3 regions of the uncultured Virgibacillus sp. genome follow, and region 3 is predicted to be linked to each of the others. Evidence: riboswitches for the same ligand, from Rfam matches in the RefSeq annotation. Region 3 holds a riboswitch; each other region holds the start of a gene.
What was found. A riboswitch is a leader RNA that binds a small molecule or an ion and turns the genes downstream of it on or off. The one in region 3 is predicted to bind S-adenosylmethionine.
Positions count from the first base shown of each region.

Region 1: another riboswitch for S-adenosylmethionine. It lies ahead of Q1A47_RS01315 (methionine biosynthesis PLP-dependent protein); the one in region 3 lies ahead of metK (methionine adenosyltransferase).
Region 2: another riboswitch for S-adenosylmethionine. It lies ahead of Q1A47_RS09620 (phosphoadenylyl-sulfate reductase); the one in region 3 lies ahead of metK (methionine adenosyltransferase).

Region 1 covers NZ_CANMAB010000003.1:17,730-22,278, forward strand. Annotated here, with positions in the region: gene pabB (aminodeoxychorismate synthase component I) at 1-1,354, opposite strand, end outside; gene Q1A47_RS01310 (aminodeoxychorismate/anthranilate synthase component II) at 1,320-1,931, opposite strand; gene Q1A47_RS01315 (methionine biosynthesis PLP-dependent protein) at 1,985-3,100, opposite strand; SAM riboswitch class I at 3,176-3,279, opposite strand; gene Q1A47_RS01320 (ROK family transcriptional regulator) at 3,621-4,549, shown strand, end outside.
Region 2 covers NZ_CANMAB010000034.1:28,912-33,460, reverse strand. Annotated here, with positions in the region: gene Q1A47_RS09640 (rhodanese-like domain-containing protein) at 1-470, shown strand, start outside; gene Q1A47_RS09635 (TetR family transcriptional regulator) at 599-1,171, shown strand; gene Q1A47_RS09630 (multidrug efflux SMR transporter) at 1,559-1,909, shown strand; gene Q1A47_RS09625 (multidrug efflux SMR transporter) at 1,909-2,223, shown strand; SAM riboswitch class I at 2,429-2,531, shown strand; gene Q1A47_RS09620 (phosphoadenylyl-sulfate reductase) at 2,684-3,421, shown strand; gene Q1A47_RS09615 (assimilatory sulfite reductase (NADPH) flavoprotein subunit) at 3,534-4,549, shown strand, end outside.
Region 3 covers NZ_CANMAB010000123.1:5,572-10,120, forward strand. Annotated here, with positions in the region: gene Q1A47_RS18470 (tetraprenyl-beta-curcumene synthase family protein) at 1-816, opposite strand, end outside; gene Q1A47_RS18475 (gamma carbonic anhydrase family protein) at 897-1,418, shown strand; gene metK (methionine adenosyltransferase) at 1,689-2,885, opposite strand; SAM riboswitch class I at 3,183-3,293, opposite strand; gene pckA (phosphoenolpyruvate carboxykinase (ATP)) at 3,562-4,549, shown strand, end outside.

The DNA of each region.
Region 1 (4,549 bases), on a different contig from region 3:
CCTTCTCAGCAGATATGGTTATATCTCCTAGGTTAGAAATAACCAATCGTACTCTAAAGGAACCGATACTATGTTGATTGGCGGTTTCTACCAGTAGTTTATAAAGCTTGTCCCGATGAAGTGGTATTGAAAAGTATGCTGCAGATTTTTCTAATCTGTTCATATGGTAATCGATTAGATAATATTCACTATCTATAAGGGAAATAGTTTCTAAAAGTTCCACTGATGATTGAGCCTTACTAAGAAATAATGCTTTCGTTAAAATCTCGGTATATTCTTCATCATCAGTCGAATCCCAAGTAATACCACCGCCTACCCCGTATAGTGCATTACCGGTTGTATTATTTACTAGGACAGTACGTATCGGTACATTAAAAATTGCCTCTTTTTCCGGGGTAATATAACCTACTGTTCCACAGTATACCTCTCTTGCCGAATCTTCTAGCTGATTAATTATTTTCATCGTGTTAATCTTAGGTGCTCCAGTAATCGAGCCGCAAGGGAATAATGCTCTAAAAATGGTAGTAATATCACTATCAACTTCAGCTTCTACAGTAGATGTCATCTGAAAAACGGTTGGATAACGTTCAATTGCAAAAAGCTTCGGAACCTTAACAGTACCAGGTTTTGCAATTAACCCTAAATCATTTCGTAATAAATCTACGATCATTACATTCTCTGCTCTGTTTTTATCAGAATGGTAAAGCCAATCTGCAAGTTGCTTATCCTCCTGCTGTGAATTGCCTCGTTTAACGGTACCTTTCATTGGTTTTGTCGTTATCTTGCCATCCCTTAAATGGAAAAATAATTCAGGGGATGCAGACAGAATTGAATGGTCTCCAATGTCCAGATAGGCTGCATAATTAGCTGATTGCGCTTGTGCCAATTGTTGAAAATAACTTCGAGTATCACCGTTAAATTGGCTCTGTAGCCGGACTGTGTAATTAACCTGATAGGTGTCTCCGTTCTCGATATGTTGCTTTATCATTTTCAAATTTTGTTGATAATCTTCAAGGGAAGTTGTAGGTTTCCACTCTGTTAAATGAAAGGCTTTAGTATCAGCCATTATTTCATCTGATGGCTGAGCGAAAATACCGAACCACAATAGTGGCAAGGTACTACAGTTGTTTACTTGCTGAGCCGGATCAAAGGCAGGCGCTGCTTCATATGCAAGGTATCCAGCTGCATAGTAACCAGCTTCGATATACTGTTGAATAGATTGCATACAAGGTATTACTTCTTCTAACTTTGTAGTGGTTATAATAGTAATGGGATCTTTAAAGGTCATGGGCTGTTTATTACCTAAATGATTGGCAAAGTCAAAGAATAGGAGTGGTTTTTTTGGCGAATGCATCTATTTGTCCAACCTTTCGTGTGAAAAAGTTCTCTAATAACTGTAGCCCTTGTTCGGATAGTATTGCTTCAGGATGAGCTTGAATTCCTTCTATTGGATAAGTTTTATGGCGAATTGCCATAATCTCACCTGTAACTGATTTTGCGCTTATTTCAAAGCAAGAAGGTAGGGTAGCCTCCTGAACAATAAGTGAATGATACCTTGTGACAGCTAACGGATTTTTAAGCTTTTTGAATATACCTTTATGATCATGGGTAATCATTGAAACCTTACCATGCATTGGTTGTTTGGCTTTTACAATACTAGCACCAAAGGCTTGAGCAATCGTTTGATGCCCTAAACAAATTCCAATTATTGGATATAGCGTATACAGTTTTCTTACAATCTCTAGACATATACCTGCAGAAGCCGGGTTTCCAGGTCCAGGAGAGAGCAATATGCTAGATGGGTTTAATCGTTTAATGTCTGCTATTGAGATTTCATCATTGCGAGCGACATATACTTGCTGGTTTAGCTGCTTCATATATTGTACAAGATTAAATGTGAATGAATCATAATTATCGATGACTAATATCATGTAGTTACCTACTCTCTTATAAACACTTCATGCGTTATTATAGCAAATGTAGGTTAATAAGCATATGTATCCACTTCAATTAATGCTTGTTTTAAATCCTCTATTAATTCATTTGGTTGTTCAATTCCAACTGAAAACCGTAGCAGTTGGTCGTCAACACCACGCTTTATTCTTTCATCTCTAGGTATGTCAGCGTGAGTTTGTGTTGCTGGATAAGTAATAAAACTTTCCACCCCTCCTAAACTTTCAGCAAAAATGATAAGCTTCAAACTTTGAAGGAAAGGATCTATCCATTTACTTTTTCGTAAGCGAAAAGATAACATACCACCTCTTCCTGGATATAGAACATTATCAACCATTGGATGCTCTTGCAAAAAGGATACGATAAGCTTTGCATTGGCTTCATGTTTTTCCACCCGAAGCGCAAGTGTTTTTAATCCTCGAATTAATAGCCAAGAGTCAAAAGGTGATAGCACAGCACCTGAAGCATTGTGGTAATTGGCTAATTTTTCAGACAAGGATTTACCTTTTGCCACTACTAATCCAGCGAGTACATCGTTATGACCACCAATGTATTTCGTGCCACTATGAATGACGATATCAGCCCCTGACTCAATTGGCCGTTGAAGTAGCGGGGTCAGAAAAGTATTGTCAACAATTAATAGTACATTATATTGGTGCGCTAATTCCGCAACTTTTACAATATCTATCTCTTGCATTAGGGGATTTGTAGGTGTTTCAATAAAGATTGCTCTTGTTTTCGAGGATATCAGTCGCCGCGTTTCTCCGTCATTCTTGAAATCTGTATATGTTGTCTGAATTTGATATGCAGCGGCGTAATGCTCTAATAATCGGTACGTTCCTCCGTATACATCACTCGTTACAATGAGTTCATCCCCAGCATTAAAAAGAGAGAATACTAATTGAATGGCTGCCATTCCAGAACTGCAAGCATACCCACTGTCAGCGGATTCCAATTTAGCGATTCCTTCCTCTAGTAAGGTTCTTGTAGGATTTTTCGTTCTTGAGTAATCATAGCCTGATGATTGTCCCAGTCCGTGGTGCTGGTAGGCAGTTGACAAATAAATAGGTGCGCTAACTGCTCCAGTAGCTTTATCACTCTTATTTCCTAATTGTACTAATTCTGTTTCAATGCTTCTTCGTGACATAATATCCATCCCTTCATTCGATGAAAAAAGCCTCTTCTAATTAAATAAGAAGAGGCTTACATCATTCGGTTACTCTTCCTATCTGCATGCTTTCGAGCATCTGGAATTGGCACAGTTCTCTTTATAAGTCTGTTGCCGAGGCTTCAAAGGGCCAGTCCCTCCACCTCTCTGGATAAGAAAATAGTTTATGTAATTTTTAAAATAGATTACAGTTGTTTTTGCTATTTGTCAAGGGAAACTTAGGGATTTACTCCAATGTACAGTTTACAGCATTTAGATAACATGGTTTCATCTGAAGATAAGTGGAAAATAAAAGCAGATACGAATATCGCAAGAAATAAATTAGTTAAAACATTCTAAAAATTAGTTGACTAATTTTTCTCGCTAATCTATACTATTAATAACTTCACAGGAGAAACTATTTGGTTAAATACTGGAAAAATATAATAAATAGTAAAAAATCAATGGAAAAAGCCATTTAATTCTGGTTATTAATTACATGATGTTAATAGGTGATCAAATGAAAATTAAGAATCAAGATTTTTTAAAAAAAGAAAATAGAAGTTTAGTCTTAGAAATAATTCTTAATCAAGGTCCGATCTCACGTGCCGAAATTGCCAAACAAACGTCGATGAGTCCTACTTCTGCTTCTCGAATTGTTGCATCATTACAAGAAAATAAGCTAATAAGAGAGATGAATATGTCTAGCGAAGGAATTGGCAGGAAGGCCACTTATTTTATTCCAAATGAACATTCTGTATTCTCAATTGGTGTTGAAATTGACCAGAAAGTTATTCGGATCGGTTTAATGAATTTTATAGGAAAGTTAACCATTCTGAAGTACTTTGACTATCAATCAATAGATCCAGTGGCAACAGTTCAATTTATAGCAGACCATATATTACAAATGATTGACGACGAAAATCTTACATCGGATCAAATTGCTGGAGTTTGTATTGGCTTACCAGGACTTATTGAGAATGACAAAGGTGAGGTGAAATTATCTGCGCAATTTGATTGGAAAAATATCCCTTTACAAGAGATGGTTGAAGAGAAAGTAGGCTTTACCGTATTCGTGGACAATGAATTAAAATTGAAAGCGCTTGCTGAGTATATTAGTGATCCTGAACCAAAAAAAGCGTATATGGCAATGATTGGTTTTGGTAGTGGGGTAGGTTCTGCGTTAATAAAGAAAGGAGAAATCTATCGAGGTGAAGGAAACTTCTCAGGAGAAATCGGACATACTATCGTTGATCCTTATGGAATTTATTGTCCATGTGGGAATTTTGGCTGTCTCCAAACGTATATTGCTGAAAAGTTTTTGTTAGATGAAGCATCTAAAACAAAAGAGATTGAAAATATTCAGGCCTTAATCATTGAATATGAAAATGGAGAAAAGTGGGCAAGAAATATAGTTGATAAAGCAATTACCTATGCAGCAATTACGAT
Region 2 (4,549 bases), on a different contig from region 3:
CTGATTGGATAGGTAAGCTCGTTGATTATGAGTCCAACATCTATTTCATAGCTGAGCCATATCGCTTTGATGAATTAAGAGAAATCGTTATAAGCATTGGTATGGATAAGCTTAGGGGGTTTTTCTCTACATCGTTAATTCAAACGGCATCCAGTCTACGTTCGTACCAAAATCAATCACCAACAGAGATTGAACGAAGGTTTCAAAAGAATGAGGTGCAAATTTTGGATGTGCGTTATCAAGATGAATGGGAGGAAGCACGCATTCCAGAAGCAATACATGCTTCGCTGCCACATGTAAAGGAGCGAGTCAAAGAGCTGTCCACAAGTAAGCCGATAGCTGTTCACTGTGCCTCTGGAAAGCGTTCTGCGATAGCCGCAAGTATATTATTAAATGAAGGCTTTGAAGTAATTAATATACGAGGCGGAATGCTACAATGGAAAAATGAGGATTTAGGTTGGACGAAATAGGATAGTAAAACGATTCCTTCCGTCAAGTTTTTGAAGAAACAAGAGAGATGCTTGACAGGAAGGAATTTATCCTATAAAATGACTGAAAGTCAGTCAAGAGAAATGAATACTATGAAAGGGGCGGTGATATGGATAATAAAAAGGAAAAAATTACGAAGTCTGCTATTCATGTGTTTCGTGAAAAAGGGATAGAAAAAACAAAGGTTTCCGACATTGTAAAAGGCGCAGGCATCGCACAAGGAACCTTTTATTTATATTTTCCCTCGAAACTTGCAGTTATGCCTTCAATTGCTGAAGTGATGGTAGAACGAATCGTAGAAGAAATGGAGCGAAAAGTAAATCGAGAAACGGCATTTACGGATCAATTAGGTCAAGTCGTCTCCATTATATTTGACCTGACAAAGGAATATCGGGAAATATTTGCGCTGATTTTTGCTGGATTAGCCTCAAGTGACTATTTGAGTGAGTGGGAAAAAATCTATGAGCCTTATTATGCCTGGATGCAAGAATTTCTTGAGCAACCAAAGGCTGCTAGTAAATTACGAGATTCGATTGATATTAACGGAACAGCTAAATTACTAATTGGCCTAATTGAATCGGCCGCTGAACAATCCTATCTGTATGACCAACAAGACGAGGAGTCTGCTAAACAAAAACAACGAGAAGTCTTAGAATTTGCATTACATGCATTATGTAAGTAATTGGACTTGGTGTAATCCAAGTTTTTTATTATAAGTTAAGAAAGTATAAAATCAGTGCAATGACTGCGTTAAGCCAAGTAGTTATTTTGAAATGTTTGATGTATATTGGCAATGCCCCTACGAATTACTTCGCTTTCCGCGGGCACGGCTTCAACTAACTTTGCAAAGAAGAACACGTTGCAAAGTTAGCTGAAGGACAAACCCCACGGAAAGGGAAGTGGGCAGCCGGAGTGGTGGTCAAGCAAGCAGTAGCTATTATTCCATAATAGCTACTAGAGGAAGCGTAAATCTGAGCATGTAGTGATAAGGACTGAGCGAATTTTGCTCCGGTTTTCTAAAAATATAATGACTGAAAGTCAGTCATGTGATAAAGGATGAAATACAGAAATGAATAAATCATGGATATATGTTGTATTAACGAGTGTTTTTGAATTGATCTGGATCTATGGATTTAATACCGCTAACGCTTGGTGGCATTGGGTCCTAATCATAGGAGCTATCCTTTTAGATCTCCATTTCCTGTCTAAAGCTTGTGAAAATCTACCAACAGGTACCGTATATGCGATATTTGCTGCTGCGGGAACAGTAGGTACAGCCATCATGGATATTTACTTATTTGGTGGAAGTTTAAATGTAGGAAAAATGTTCTTTATGTTGATTCTAGTTCTAGGGGTAATTGGCTTAAAACTTTCTGATCAACCGGAACAGTCTGAAGCGACAAAGGGGGTTCAATCCTAATGGGATGGTTATTTATTGCGAGTGCATCTGTATTTGAAATGTTAGGTGTCTTAGGTTTACGTCTCTATAGTCAACAGAAGACTATACGAAATGGACTGCTTTATATTGGTGGATTAGGTGGTTCATTCATCTTTTTATACGCATCCTTCTCGTATTTACTTGTAAGTGTGGCATATTCTGTGTTTATTGGCATTGGAACAGCCGGTGCGGTATTGATGAACATGATTTTCTTTGGTGAATCCACGAATAAGTATCGAATTGCTAGTTTGATTGCGATTATTATTGGAGTTACCGGGTTAAAAGCATTATCATAAGCATATTAGAATACACATGCTTTTGGGAGAATAGCACGTTCACATTTAGGTGATTCTTTTCATGATCTAAAAAAATTTATTGTCACATCTGGCTTGTGTTTTGTATATAACATGAATATCAAACTATTCTCATGTTTTGGAAAAAGGCATTGACTTTTTCTGGAAAACCATTTAATATATCAAACAATACAGTCATAGATTTTAATTCTTATCAAGAGAGGTGGAGGGAAAAGGCCCTTTGAAGCTTCGGCAGCAGGTTATTCTAACACTGTGCCAATTCCTACAGACAATGGTCTGATAGATAAGAAGAGTGCAAGATACCGTACAAATTACTCTTCTTATCACATGGATAGGAAGAGTTTTTCATAGCAATGTTTTTGTTTGCCTCACTGCCTATTTCCAGTACATTTGCCTAGACCTTACGCCTTTATTTTTAAGAATAACGTAGGAGGGATAATGCGTGACAAGTCATATGCTGTCATATCAAGATTTTACTGTTGATCCTTTTAAAGATTTTCTCCCTGAGGATGAAACGAAAGGAGCCTCTACCATTTTAAGTTGGGCATATGAGCAATATGGGGATTCCATCGTTTATGCATGTAGCTTTGGCGCAGAAGGTATGGTGCTAATTGATTTAATAGCAAAGGAGAAATCTGATGCAGAGATTGTCTTTCTAGACACAGGGTTACATTTTCAAGAAACGTATGATTTCATCGATGAAGTGAAAAAAAGGTACCCTGATTTGCGGATTCGCTTAAAGCAGCCTGATTTGACAGTGGAAGAACAGGCAGCAAAGCATGGCTCAGCCTTGTGGAAGCGACAGCCAGATCAATGTTGTTTCATTCGTAAGATCAAGCCTCTTGAAGAAGAACTAGATAAGGTACCTGCTTGGATATCTGGACTTCGTAGAGAGCAGTCACCAAGTCGTAGTAAAACAGACTTTGTGAATAGGGATGAACGATTTAAAAGCATTAAAATATGTCCGTTAATTTATTGGACTTGGGACGATGTATGGAATTATATTCAAAAACAACAATTGCCCTATAATGAACTGCATGATAGAAATTATCCAAGTATTGGGTGTATTCCTTGTACCTCCCAAGTAGCCGACTCTGATGATTTACGTGCAGGTAGATGGACGGGGCAAACGAAAACGGAATGTGGCTTGCATACCACGGTTAATAAAAGCGAATCGTGATGATCTGAGTATTCATCTTTTTTATTTCGTTTAATTCCTAGTAAATTAATTGGTATACTAAGCATTTGATTGTATAGGTATAAAAAAGAACTTAATAGTGAGGTGGAACGTGTTGTCGTTGAATGTAACAAATAGCCCTTTTAATCACGAACAAATAGAACAATTAAATCTCCTGTTACCTACTTTAACGGATCATCAAAAGGTTTGGCTAAGTGGTTACCTTTCAGCTTTTATATCAAAAGAAGTCCAATCTGGTAATCCAGACCCCCAAGCCGTCAGTCAAGCAACGAATGCTGGCACAGATCCGAGAGAAGTAACCGTATTATATGGATCGGAGACAGGGACTGCCCGCTCATTAGCAGAATCGATGGCTGAAAAGCTAGACGCAGCGAATTTTTTGGTAACTTGCTCCGCGCTTGATGACTTTAAGCCAAAGAAATTAAAGAAGACAGAGGATGTATTAATTATAACGGCAACCCATGGAGAAGGTGATCCACCGGATAATGCGATCTCTTTCTATGAATTTCTTCACAGCAGAAAAGCACCTAAATTGGATCATTTGCGTTTCGCAGTGCTAGCGCTCGGTGATGAGTCGTATGAATTTTTCTGTCAAACAGGAAAAGACTTTGATAAACGCCTAGAAGAATTAGGTGGAGAGAGGCTATATGACCGAGTAGATTGTGATTTGGATTTTGATGAGCAAGCGTCTGAGTGGATGACGGGAGTACTCGGGGTTTTAAAGCAGTCATCTGAAGTTGTTGACAATACCGTTCTAGCAGGTCAACAAACGGCAGGCACGTTCGTTTCCGAACAACCTGGTTTTTCAAGAACAAATCCATTTATGGCCGAGGTTGTGGAGAATATTAATTTAAGTGGTCGCGGTTCCAATAAGCAAACCCGCCATCTAGAATTGTCCATTGATGGGTCTGGCTTTACCTTCAAACCAGGAGATAGCTTAGGGATATTTCCGAAAAATGACCCCGTATTAGTCGATCAACTTATGAAGGCGATGAATTGGGATGCAGAACAAACTGTATCTGTGAATAAACAGGGGGAAATTAGGTCATTACGAGAAGCTTTACTTTCCCATTTTGAGATTACGGTTTTAACGAAGCCACTAGTAGAAAA
Region 3 (4,549 bases):
TTGATCTGGGTAATAATTACAGAAGTTCAAATCTTCCTCTTCTTTATCCTCCACTTGGTCGATATAATAATCAAGTAAAATATGCAAGCACTGAATATATGGAAAATATCCAGATACTAATCGGCTTGCTCTGTCTGAACTAAGTCTCCCAGCAAACCCATAGCAGGCCAAACAATATATTCCAAGCGTAGATCCTGCTGCTGCTGAAAATTCATACCAGCTTAACGGATATGCATTCATATTCTCTGACCACTTTGTTAATCGTGGTATACGTTCTTCCATGATCACATGCTTGTGTACCTGTAAATCCATATACAATTTTGCCAATTTAAGCGCATGCTCTTGGAAAAGATCAATGTGATTTAGTGATGCTAGTGCTTCATTACAAGTTCTAACTAACTCTTTCAAATACCCTTTGTCATCCTTACTTTCAAAATACTTATAATAATCCGTTTTACTATCATTACAAGATAGTGCATCTATCATAGCATGATGTAACAATCGGAAATTTTCTGGATCCATAGAATTACTACGATCACAAAGATTATCTAAATAGTCACTTATCGTTTGATATGCAACAATAAATCGTACAGCTTTCTGCCAGTTTTGATGTGCTAATATGCTATAAACTGCTCCTCCTTGACAATGAAAACGTTTGGAAGAAATACTTGATAAAGCCTGAGTTCTCAATTCTTGATCGGGAATTTCCGCAGCACGTTTTTGCCAATAAACTAACTCTTTCCTTACAGCTGGAAAAATTTTCAGATAAACGGTTGCCATTAAAATTATTGGGTTATTTGGTACATGATTGCTCAACTTGCTGCCTCCAATCTACATTGTCCCCGCTATAATTTTGTTATACTGTTTATATCACCATATTATCCAGGAGGATTCAAATGATACATTCATATAAAGAAAAACAACCACAAATTCATGAAACTGCATTTATTGCAGAGGATGCAACCATCATCGGTGACGTTACAATTGATGAATATTCTAGTATATGGTTTAAAACTGTAGTTCGTGGAGATGTTGCACCTGTGAAAATTGGTAAAAGAATTAGTATTCAAGATCTGTCCATGCTTCATCAAAGCCCTAATCTTCCCTTAATTATCGAGGATGATGTGACAGTCGGACATCAAGTGACCCTGCACTCCGCCATGATTAGAAACAAAGCTTTAATTGGTATGGGTTCCATTATTCTTGATGGTGCGGAAATAGGTGAAAATGCATTTATCGGAGCCGGAAGCCTTGTGCCACCTAGAAAAACGATTCCGCCACATACGTTAGCTCTTGGTAGACCAGCAAAAGTAATCCGAGACTTAACTCTAGAAGATTACGCGGAGATGGAACGTGTACGAAAATCATATGTAGATAAAGCAATCTACTACAAAAAATATACAAATTCCGGTAAGTAACTTCAAGAACAAAAGCGATTGGAGCTAGTCAACGGAGATAAAGGAATCACGGTGTGCTTGCAAGCCAATGATGACTTAGATTAGGGCGATTCGTGAAGTCACCTAGATTCTGTGCGCTGGAGCTGGACGCAGCTCAACACGCCTTCTTTATCCTTATGGAAAATATTGTAATTTAGACTATGAAAAAAGGCAGCCTAGAAGATTAAATCAGCTAGGTTACCTTTTTTCGTATCATAACCATTGTGAAGCTAAAGGATGATCAAGACTTTACTACTTAATAAGTGCTTTCAATTGCTCAACTTTGTCTGTCTTCTCCCATGGAAATAAAATGTCTGTTCTTCCAAAATGCCCGTAAGCAGCAGTATTTTTATAAATAGGTTTTTGCAAGTCTAACATACGAATAATACCTGCTGGTCGTAAATCAAATAATTCTCGAACAGCTTTTACTAGTTGCTCTTCATTTACAACACCTGTTCCAAAAGTGTTTATCGAAATAGAAACAGGTTCTGCTACACCAATGGCATAGGCTAGCTGTACTTCACAGCTTTTGGCAAGCCTGGCAGCCACTATGTTCTTTGCGACATAACGGGCAGCGTATGCAGCTGACCGATCAACTTTAGTAGAGTCTTTTCCACTAAACGCTCCGCCACCGTGTCTAGCATAGCCTCCATACGTATCAACAATAATCTTTCGACCTGTTAAACCTGCATCCCCCTGAGGTCCACCAATAACGAAACGGCCAGTTGGATTAATAAAATATTTAGTCGTCTCATCTAATAACTCATTTGGTACTATAGGGCGTATAACATGCTCTATCAAATCTTTTTCTATTTGCTCTGTAGCTATATCCTGATGATGCTGTGTAGAAATTACGATGGTATCAATTTTAACAGGTTGATCATTTTCATCATACTCAACGGTTACCTGTGTTTTACCGTCCGGTCGTAAGTATTCTAATGTCTTATCCTTCCGAACGTCAGCGAGACGCTTTGCCAACTTATGTGCCAATGAGATTGGAAGTGGCATCAATTCGTCTGTTTCATCACAAGCAAAACCAAACATTAAACCCTGATCACCAGCACCTATTGCAGCAATCTCTTGATCGCTCATTTTTCCTTGTCTTGCTTCCAATGCTGTGTCAACTCCACCAGCAATATCAGGTGATTGTTCATCAATGGCAGTTAATACTGCGCATGTCTCCGCGTCGAACCCAAATTTTGCGCGAGTATATCCGATTTCTTTTATAGTTTTACGAACAATAGCAGGTATATCTACATAAGTAGTAGTGGATATTTCACCCGCTACAAGAACAAGTCCAGTTGTAACAGTTGTTTCACATGCCACTCGGGCATTTGGATCTGTTTTTAATATCTCATCCAAAATAGCATCTGAAATTTGATCAGATATCTTATCTGGATGTCCTTCTGTTACTGATTCAGAAGTAAACAAACGACGATTAGCAGCCATGTTGCTAAATCCTCCTTCAAATATCGATTACGGAACTCTATTTATCAAATATGCTCATTCAGTAATAAGTACTAAGGTTAAACTGAAATAAGAAAGGCACCAGAAAGATTACCTACTACCGTATATTCTATTGTCACTCCTGGTTCACACGTACACGCAGGCGAATGACAATTTAGCTTAGAAATTGACTAATATGTTTATAATCGGGTTAAAGTTAGTCATCTACGTGTAGAATTTTTATAACTAATAAAAAAAGCCTTTCCCGCTTGTCATGAGGAAAGGATTGCTGGCCTTTCGCTCTTATTGTTCAAGGAAAAAAATCTCCTTGCATCAGGTTAGCACCTTTTCACTAAAGTGATGGTTGCTGGGCTTCATTGGGTCTGTCCCTCCACCAACTCTGAATAAGAGAGTATCCGTTCGAAACTTAGCTTATCGGAAGAAGCTTAATGTGTCAACTAGTTTAACTGTATTCTCAGAAGTTTTTTACTCATACTAAAGGAAAGAAAGATTCTGAACGACATTTTTTGCTGTAAACATTCAACATCTTATAAAAATTATTTTATATTTAGTATGGACTATTAACTTAAATGTGTTATACTAATAAACATATTCAGGATTATTTGGTCGTTCAACAAAAGAACGTGAATACAATTTCACATAAAGGCAGGTATTTAACATGAAAACGGTAGAAAAGTCTTTCGTAAAAGAATTATACACGCATAAACAGCTACAAACAAATTTATCCGTACCTCAGCTTGTTGAAAGAATTTTAGCAAGAGAAGAAGGCATGTTAACCACAACAGGTGCAGTTCAAGCAACAACAGGATCTTATACCGGTCGCTCCCCAAAAGATAAATTTATTGTTACAGATGAAGTAAGTGAACAGCAGGTGGATTGGGGAACAGTAAATCAATCCATTGATGAATCTGTATTTGATCGATTGTATGAAAAGGTTATTTCCTATTTAAAAAATAAAGAAGAGCTATTCCAATTTAAAGGATTTGCTGGTGCAGACCACGCGTATCGCTTACCAATACAAGTTATTAACGAATATGCCTGGCACAATCTATTTGCACGGCAGTTATTTATAACTCCAACTGCTGATGAGTTACTATCACATCAAGCTGAATTCACAGTAATATCAGCCCCTACTTTTAAAGCAGATCCTGAAGTAGATGGTACGAACTCAGAAGCGTTTATTCTTGTTTCTTTTAAAAAACGAATCATTCTAATAGGTGGTACCGAATATGCAGGTGAAATTAAAAAGTCTATCTTTTCAGTGATGAATTTCTTACTACCTCAACAAGATGTATTATCTATGCACTGTTCTGCTAATGTTGGCAAAGAGGGAGACGTGGCTTTATTCTTTGGTTTATCCGGCACGGGGAAAACCACCTTATCTGCTGATCCTTACAGAAGATTAATTGGTGATGATGAGCATGGTTGGGGTCCAAATGGAGTATTTAATATTGAAGGCGGATGTTACGCAAAGTGTATTCATTTATCTCAAGAAAAAGAGCCGCAAATTTATAATGCAATACGATTTGGTTCTGTCCTTGAAAACGTTATTCTTAATAAACAAACAAGGCTACCTGATTATGATGACACAACTTTAACAGAAAACACAAGAGCAGCCTATCCAATTGAAAACATTGATAATATCG